2 linked regions of the Lysinibacter sp. HNR genome follow. The protein of the gene in region 2 interacts with the protein of the main gene of each other region in a pairwise test. Links are inferred from orthologs where the notes say so. Each region holds a gene or a part of one and is shown on either strand. Other genes may lie near its edges. The genes, in order: FrondiHNR_RS10630 and FrondiHNR_RS01910.

The links.
Region 1: the proteins of FrondiHNR_RS01910 (region 2) and FrondiHNR_RS10630 interact in binary tests that used the Escherichia coli proteins (3 or more experiments, as listed by UniProt). The link is inferred for Lysinibacter sp. HNR from one-to-one orthologs.

Annotation. Positions count from the first base shown.
Region 1 is NZ_CP121684.1:2,319,556-2,322,877, reverse strand. The notes cover bases 45-3,043. They hold FrondiHNR_RS10630 (ABC transporter permease), read right to left. Parts: upstream 2,044-3,043; coding sequence 1,045-2,043; downstream 45-1,044. Other genes in these bases: FrondiHNR_RS10625 (sugar ABC transporter ATP-binding protein), read right to left, coding at 2,040-3,043; FrondiHNR_RS10635 (ABC transporter substrate-binding protein), read right to left, coding at 45-971. Also shown: more of FrondiHNR_RS10635, read right to left, coding at 1-44; more of FrondiHNR_RS10625, read right to left, coding at 3,044-3,322. UniProt on the Escherichia coli protein: Part of the ABC transporter complex RbsABC involved in ribose import.
Region 2 is NZ_CP121684.1:430,541-433,830, reverse strand. Bases 296-3,262 are described here. They hold FrondiHNR_RS01910 (sugar ABC transporter ATP-binding protein), read left to right. Parts: upstream 296-943; coding sequence 944-2,581; downstream 2,582-3,262. Other genes in these bases: FrondiHNR_RS01905 (ABC transporter permease), read left to right, coding at 2,713-3,262; FrondiHNR_RS01915 (LacI family DNA-binding transcriptional regulator), read right to left, coding at 296-807. In the rest of the region: more of FrondiHNR_RS01915, read right to left, coding at 1-295; more of FrondiHNR_RS01905, read left to right, coding at 3,263-3,290. UniProt on the Escherichia coli protein: Part of the ABC transporter complex RbsABC involved in ribose import. Responsible for energy coupling to the transport system.

The sequences.
Region 1 (3,322 bases), 1.9 Mb from region 2 along the record:
TATTCGTAAAGAACCGCGGCGATCTTTGGGTCGCTCAGATTGGTTTTGTCATACCAATAGAACCCGGTGTCGATGTTTTTGGGTAGGGTCTTGCCATTCATTGCCTCAACCGCGGCCTTCACCGTTTCGTAGCCGATACCGACCGGGTTCTGCGTGACCGCTCCCGCCATGATGCCGCTCTTGATGGTGTTCACCTGAGCGTGCCCGGAGTCAAAGCCGATGATGGAAACCTCGCCCTCCCGGCCCAGCTCGCTTACCGCCTGAACCACGCCGACGGCGGAACCCTCGTTGCCCGCGTAGATCCCCGTGAGGTCAGGGTTTGCGGAGAGAATCGCTTTGGCTAGATCGGCAGACTTGGCCTGATCGCCACCGCCGTATTGGATATCGACAATCTCAATATTGGGATGATTCTTCTTGATGTACTCGACAAAACCCTCGCGCCTATCAACTCCGGTGAGTGAGGTTTGGTCATGAATCACAAGAGCCACCTTGCCCTCGTTGCCGATGAGATCGGCCATATGCTTCGCAGCCTCCGCCGCGGCCACCCTGTTATCGGTCGATGCGGTGGTGAGGGGGATATTGCTGTCTACCCCAGAATCAAAGGCGATCACCGGAATGCCGGCGTCTTTTGCCTGTTGCAAAAACGGTTCGGCGGCCCTGCTGTCGAGCGCCGCAAAGCCGATGGCGGCAGGTCTGCGATCGAGCGCGGTCTGGAGCATCTGAATCTGTTGGTCAATATCCGACTCCGTGTCCGGGCCCTCAAACGTGATGGTGACGTTAAACTCTGCCGCGGCCTGCTCCGCTCCCTGCTTCACCGCTTGCCAAAATTGATGCTGAAACCCCTTTGATACGATGGCAATGGTTGGCTTGCCGCCGCCGGCCGAACCGTCGTCGTCAGTGCATCCCACGGTTGAAACCAATAGTGCTCCCGCCAGCGCTATCGGAGTCAAAAACTTCTTTGTTATTTTCATCTGAACTCTCCTGTTGTTTTGTGATGAGACCGAAGGCTCACCCCGTCTTTGGGTATCCGCCGCGAGGAACTCGCTAGGCACCCCGCCGCCGCAAAATATCGAGGTATACCGCGAGCAAGATCACCACGCCAACCGCAACCGATTGCCATTCCTGCGGAATCGACATGATGCGCAAACCATTGGTGAGTACGGCCATGATCAGGGCACCGATCACGGTTCCCACGATTGAACCCTTTCCGCCCTGGAGCGAGGTTCCGCCGATCACGACGGCCGCGATCGCCTCCAATTCGAGCCCCATTCCCCCCGTGGGCTGTGCCGAACTCAACCGCGACGCGGAAAGCACCCCGGCGACACCCACGAACAGGCCAGAAACCGTGTAGATCAGCACCTTCCACCGAACCACGCTGACACCCGAGAGGGCTGTGGCTGCCTCGTTGCTTCCGATCGAGAAGGTGTAGCGCCCAAACACGGTATACGAGAGTAGCACCGCGGCGATCGCGATCATGCCGAGAAAGATGACCACACCGAGGGGAAGGCGCGCACCCGGAATGATCGAGAGGTTCATGATGGAGGAGAAGCCGGGCGTATCGGTGAAGTAGATCGGCTTGGTTCCGCTGATCACCAGCGAGAGACCGGCTGCCACAAGCATCATGGCGAGCGTGGCGATGAAGGGCGGAATCTTCAGGATCGACACGTTTACCCCGTTGACAAACCCGATCAGCGCGCCAAACATGACGGCCCCGAGCACCCCGGCCCACAGCGGCCACCCCCAATAGGTGAGAAAGACCCCCGTCATCACACCGCTGAGCACCATGCCCGTGCCGATGGAGAGGTCGATTCCCCCGGTGATGATCACAAACGTGGTGCCGAGCGCCAGGATTCCCGTCACGGTAGCCGCGACCAGGATGCTCACGATATTAGACGTGGTAAAAAAGTGCGGGCTCGCAATCGCAAAAAACACCACGATGGCAATCAGGCTGGCAAAGGCCAAAAGCTGCTGCAATTGTCCGCGGATTTTGTGTGCGAATCGGCCTCCGAGGGCCGACGGGGCAGGGGTTTCTACGGCTGTCATCTGCGGACTCCTTCGTCGTTTGTCGGTGAACCCGCACCCCTGTCATCGCTGACGCGCGTGGCGAGTTCCATAATGTTTTCCTGCGTTGCCTCTCGATTGTCGAGGATGCCCGTGAGTCTTCCCTCGCTCATCACCGCTATCCGGTGCGACATTCGCAGCACCTCTGGCAGCTCAGACGAGATCATGATGATCGACTTTCCTCCCGCGACCAGCTCGTTCAGTAGCGCATAGATTTCTTCTTTAGCGCCCACATCGATACCGCGCGTTGGCTCATCAAAAATGAGAATGTCGCAGTCTTTTGTCAGCCACTTGGCGATCACGACCTTCTGCTGGTTGCCCCCGGAGAGGTTCTTCACCTGCTGGGTGATCGACGGTGTTTTGATCGCGAGCGAGCCCACCAATTCCCTTGCGGCCCGGCGGATCTCCCGGGAACGCACAAGGCCCATCCGGCTGAACGAAGAGAGGGAGCTGAGCGCAATATTTTCGGAGACGTCTCGTTCCAGGAGGAGGCCGAAGGCCTTGCGATCCTCAGACAGGTAGCCGATCCCGAGAGAGGCCGCGATCGCGGGGTTTCCGATCCGAACGGGTTTTCCGTGCAGGGTGATCGTGCCCGATTTGATCGGGTCAGCCCCGACGATGGCCCGGGCCACCTCGGTGCGACCCGACCCCATAAGCCCCGCCAGGCCAAGTATTTCACCCCGGCGCAGGTCGAAGCTAACGTTTCGAAGAAGGGCCTTAGTGCTGAGCCCGCTGACGGCGAGAACGGGTTCGGGGGTTGTCGCCCCCTCCCCCGCCTGGTCTGGCCGCACCTCGCCCGTGATCTCTCGGCCCACCATGAGCGAGATCACGGTTTTCATCCCGGTTTCGGCGGTGTTGACCGTGTCAATGTAGCTGCCGTCTCGCAGAACCGTGATGCGGTCGGAAATTTCGCTCAACTCATCCATTCGGTGAGAGATGTAGATCACCCCGGTTTCGGGGCTTTTGAAACGCGCGATAAGCTCGAAAAGCGTTTTGACCTCTGCGTCGTTGAGCGCGGCGGTGGGTTCGTCCATGATGAGGATTCGAGCGTTGAACGAGAGCGCTTTGGCGATCTCGACCATCTGTTGGAGAGCAACGGTGAGTTCTCCCACGCGGTGCCGGGGGTCAAGGTCGAGGTGGAGGCGGCCGAAGAGCTGCGAGGCCTGTTCGTTCAGGCGTTTTTCCGACACGAAGAATCCGGCACCGCGCGGTTCCCTGCCGATATAAATGTTTTGTGCCACCGTGAGGTCGTTCATGAGAT
Region 2 (3,290 bases):
TCCCGTCATCACAAACGCTTGAACCAGCCCCATGGCCACAAGGTCATTGGCGGCAAAGATTGCATCGGGGCGGGTGTCTTTTGCACGGGACTCAATCGCATCACCGACCGCCCTGCCGGCCAGAACGGTGAGGGATTCCGTCTCGATCGCCTCTAACGAGATCTCAGGATGGTCTGCAATCGCCCGGCGAGCACCCTCCAATCGATCAGACACCTGCCTAATACTGTGCGGACCCCCCACAAACGCGATACGTCTGCACCCAATCTCTACCAGGTGTTTCACCGCCAAATATCCGCCGGCAACATCGTCAACCGATACGGAGGATACCCCGTGTTCGGCACCGCTGCGATCAACAAGAACAACGGCGGTCCCGCGACGGCGCATGAGTTCGATGCGGTCGCCAACATCTCCCCGCGGCGAGAGAAGCACACCCTGAACTCGCTGCTCAACAAAAAGATCGAGGTACGCTTCCTCGCGAGATTCGTTTTCGTCCGAGTTTCCCAACAGCACCGTGAGATCGTGCTCGGCGGCGCGATCTTCCGCTCCGCGGGCAACATCGGTAAAAAACGGATTGGCCACATCCAGCACCACAAGCCCAATGCTTCGGCTGCGGCCTTCCCGAAGCTGCCTGGCCGCATCGTTTCGCACAAACCCAAGGGCCTCTATAGCGTCGTGAACCCGACGCGCGGTTTCTTGGTTCACCTTACCGGGTCGATTAAGTACGTTGGATACCGTACCCACAGATACCCCCGCGCGAGCAGCAACATCTTTGACACTGGCGGCCACCATAATCTCCCATTTCTTCATGTCTGTTCAGGTCATTCGTATAATAAATTCATCCTATAACTTGACGAACGCCTCAGTCTGACCCTACGATCGAAAAGATCGCATAATTGAAACGATTCACAAGCACGATTTCACTGAGCACCAAAGGTCTTTGCCAATGTCGTCACCCACCGTATCCCCACCGGCACTTGAGCTGCGCGAGGTAGCCAAGTCTTTTGGCTCCGTCGTTGCACTCCGCTCGGGAAATATTGTCGTTGATGCGGGAAGCATCCATGCGCTCGTAGGCGAAAACGGTGCGGGCAAATCCACCCTCGTAAAAATCGTTGCGGGTCTCTATCAGCGAGACGAGGGAGTCTTCCGCCTCTCGGGTCGAGATGCCTCCTTCAAGACAACCGCCGACTCAAAAGCCGCGGGCGTGGCCGTCATCTACCAGGAGCCCACGCTCTTCCCCGACCTCTCCGTCACCGAAAATATTTTTATGGGCCGCCAACCCACCAACAGGTTTGGTCGGATCGATCGGCGAGCGATGCGGGAGGAAGCAATTGAGATATTCGAACGTCTCGGGGTGCGCATAGACCCGGATCGCCTGGCAGACGGCCTCTCGATAGCCGACCAACAGATCATCGAGATCGCCAAAGCAATATCCCTGAAGGCAACCGTACTCATCATGGATGAGCCCACCGCGGCACTCTCCGGCGTTGAGGCAGAACGGCTCTTTGCCGTGGCCCGCAGCCTGCGCGACGAGGGCCGGGCGCTCGTCTTCATCTCGCACCGCTTCGACGAGGTTTTTGACCTCTGCGACATCATCACGGTCATGCGCGACGGCGAATACATTTCCACCGTCGAAACCGCACACACCAGTGTCGAAGAAATCGTACGCCTCATGGTGGGTCGCGACGTGACCGATCTCTTCCCCAAGGAGGAGGTCGAGGCCGGAGACACGCTTCTCCAGGTGCAGGGCCTCACCTCGGCTGGAATGTTTGAAGACATCTCCTTCAGCGTCAGGGCGGGAGAAATCGTCGGGCTCGCCGGGCTGGTTGGCGCCGGTCGCAGCGAGGTCGCACGCGCCGTCTTTGGGGTGGATAACTACGATCGCGGAACCGTAGCGCTTCGGGGAACCACACTCAAAAAGCACAGCGTGACGGACGCGATGCGCGCAGGTCTCGCCCTCATCCCCGAAGACCGCCGCAAACAGGGCCTTGTGCTTGACTTCCCCGTGGGTCGCAACATCACCCTCGCCATCCGCAACAGGCTTGCCTCCCGAGGCATCCTCACCGCCCACGCCGAAAACAAGACCGCCGACGGGTGGGCCAGCACGCTCCAGGTGAAAACCGCCGCACTCTCCACCCGAGCGGGCACCCTCTCGGGTGGAAACCAACAAAAAGTTGTTATCGCTAAGTGGCTTGCTACCCAGCCACACCTGCTCATCATCGACGAGCCCACCCGCGGAATCGACGTGGGAACAAAGTCAGAGGTGCACCGCCTCCTCAGCAAGCTCGCGGGTGAGGGCATGGGCATCCTCATGATCTCCTCCGAGCTTCCCGAGGTGCTGGGCATGGCCGACCGCGTGCTTGTCATGCGCGAGGGACGCCTCACCGCAGAACTCAGCCGTGACGAGGCAACCGCCGAGACTGTCATGCTTGCGGCGACACAGAGCGCCGGAGACATGCGCACTGGGGAGACGCAAAACCCCCAGGACTCAAACACCAAGAGCCTACAAAGCTTCGAAGATGCGCAGAGCATCAGCAACACGCCAACCGCAGCACATACCCAGAGTCCGGAGGAAAAACGGTGACCAGCCCCACCCCCCTCACCGACACATCAGCACGTTCGGGTTCAACACGCCCCCGGCCAGAACATCGCAAAACCGGGTCACACCCGGCGGGACAGGTCCTCGGGTCCGTCTTTAAACGGCGCGAGACCAGCATCATCATCGCGATTCTAGTTGTTGTTGCCGCTGCCACCACCGTGAACGACCAGTTCCTCTTCTCACCCGACGGTTTCCGCAACCTGCTGCTCAACCCCTCGATCTACATCCTGCTCTCGGTGGGGGTTGCCGTGGTGATCATCACCCGCAGCGTTGACCTCTCGGTTAGCTCAATCCTGGGACTCACCGCCTACCTCACGGGTCGACTCTTCATCGACATCCCGGGAATCCCGATCGCCGCGGTGCTCCTCGCCGGTATCCTCGGCGGTGGCTTTCTCGGGCTGATCAACGGCGCACTCGTGGCCTACGCTCGTGTACCCGCTATGGTTATCACCCTCGGCACGATGTATGCCTACCGCGGCATCAACGTTGCCTGGGCCGGAAGTAACAGGATCAACCCGCAGGATATGCCCCGCGACTTCACCTCGCTCGGAACCGCACAGATCCTCTCCATCCCCGTGCTCACCATCATCTCAATCGTCGCGGTTGCCCTCCTCGCCTGGTACATGAAAAATACCCGGGGCGGACGAGAGTTCTACGCGCTCGGTTCAGAACCGGAGGCCGCGGAACTCTACGG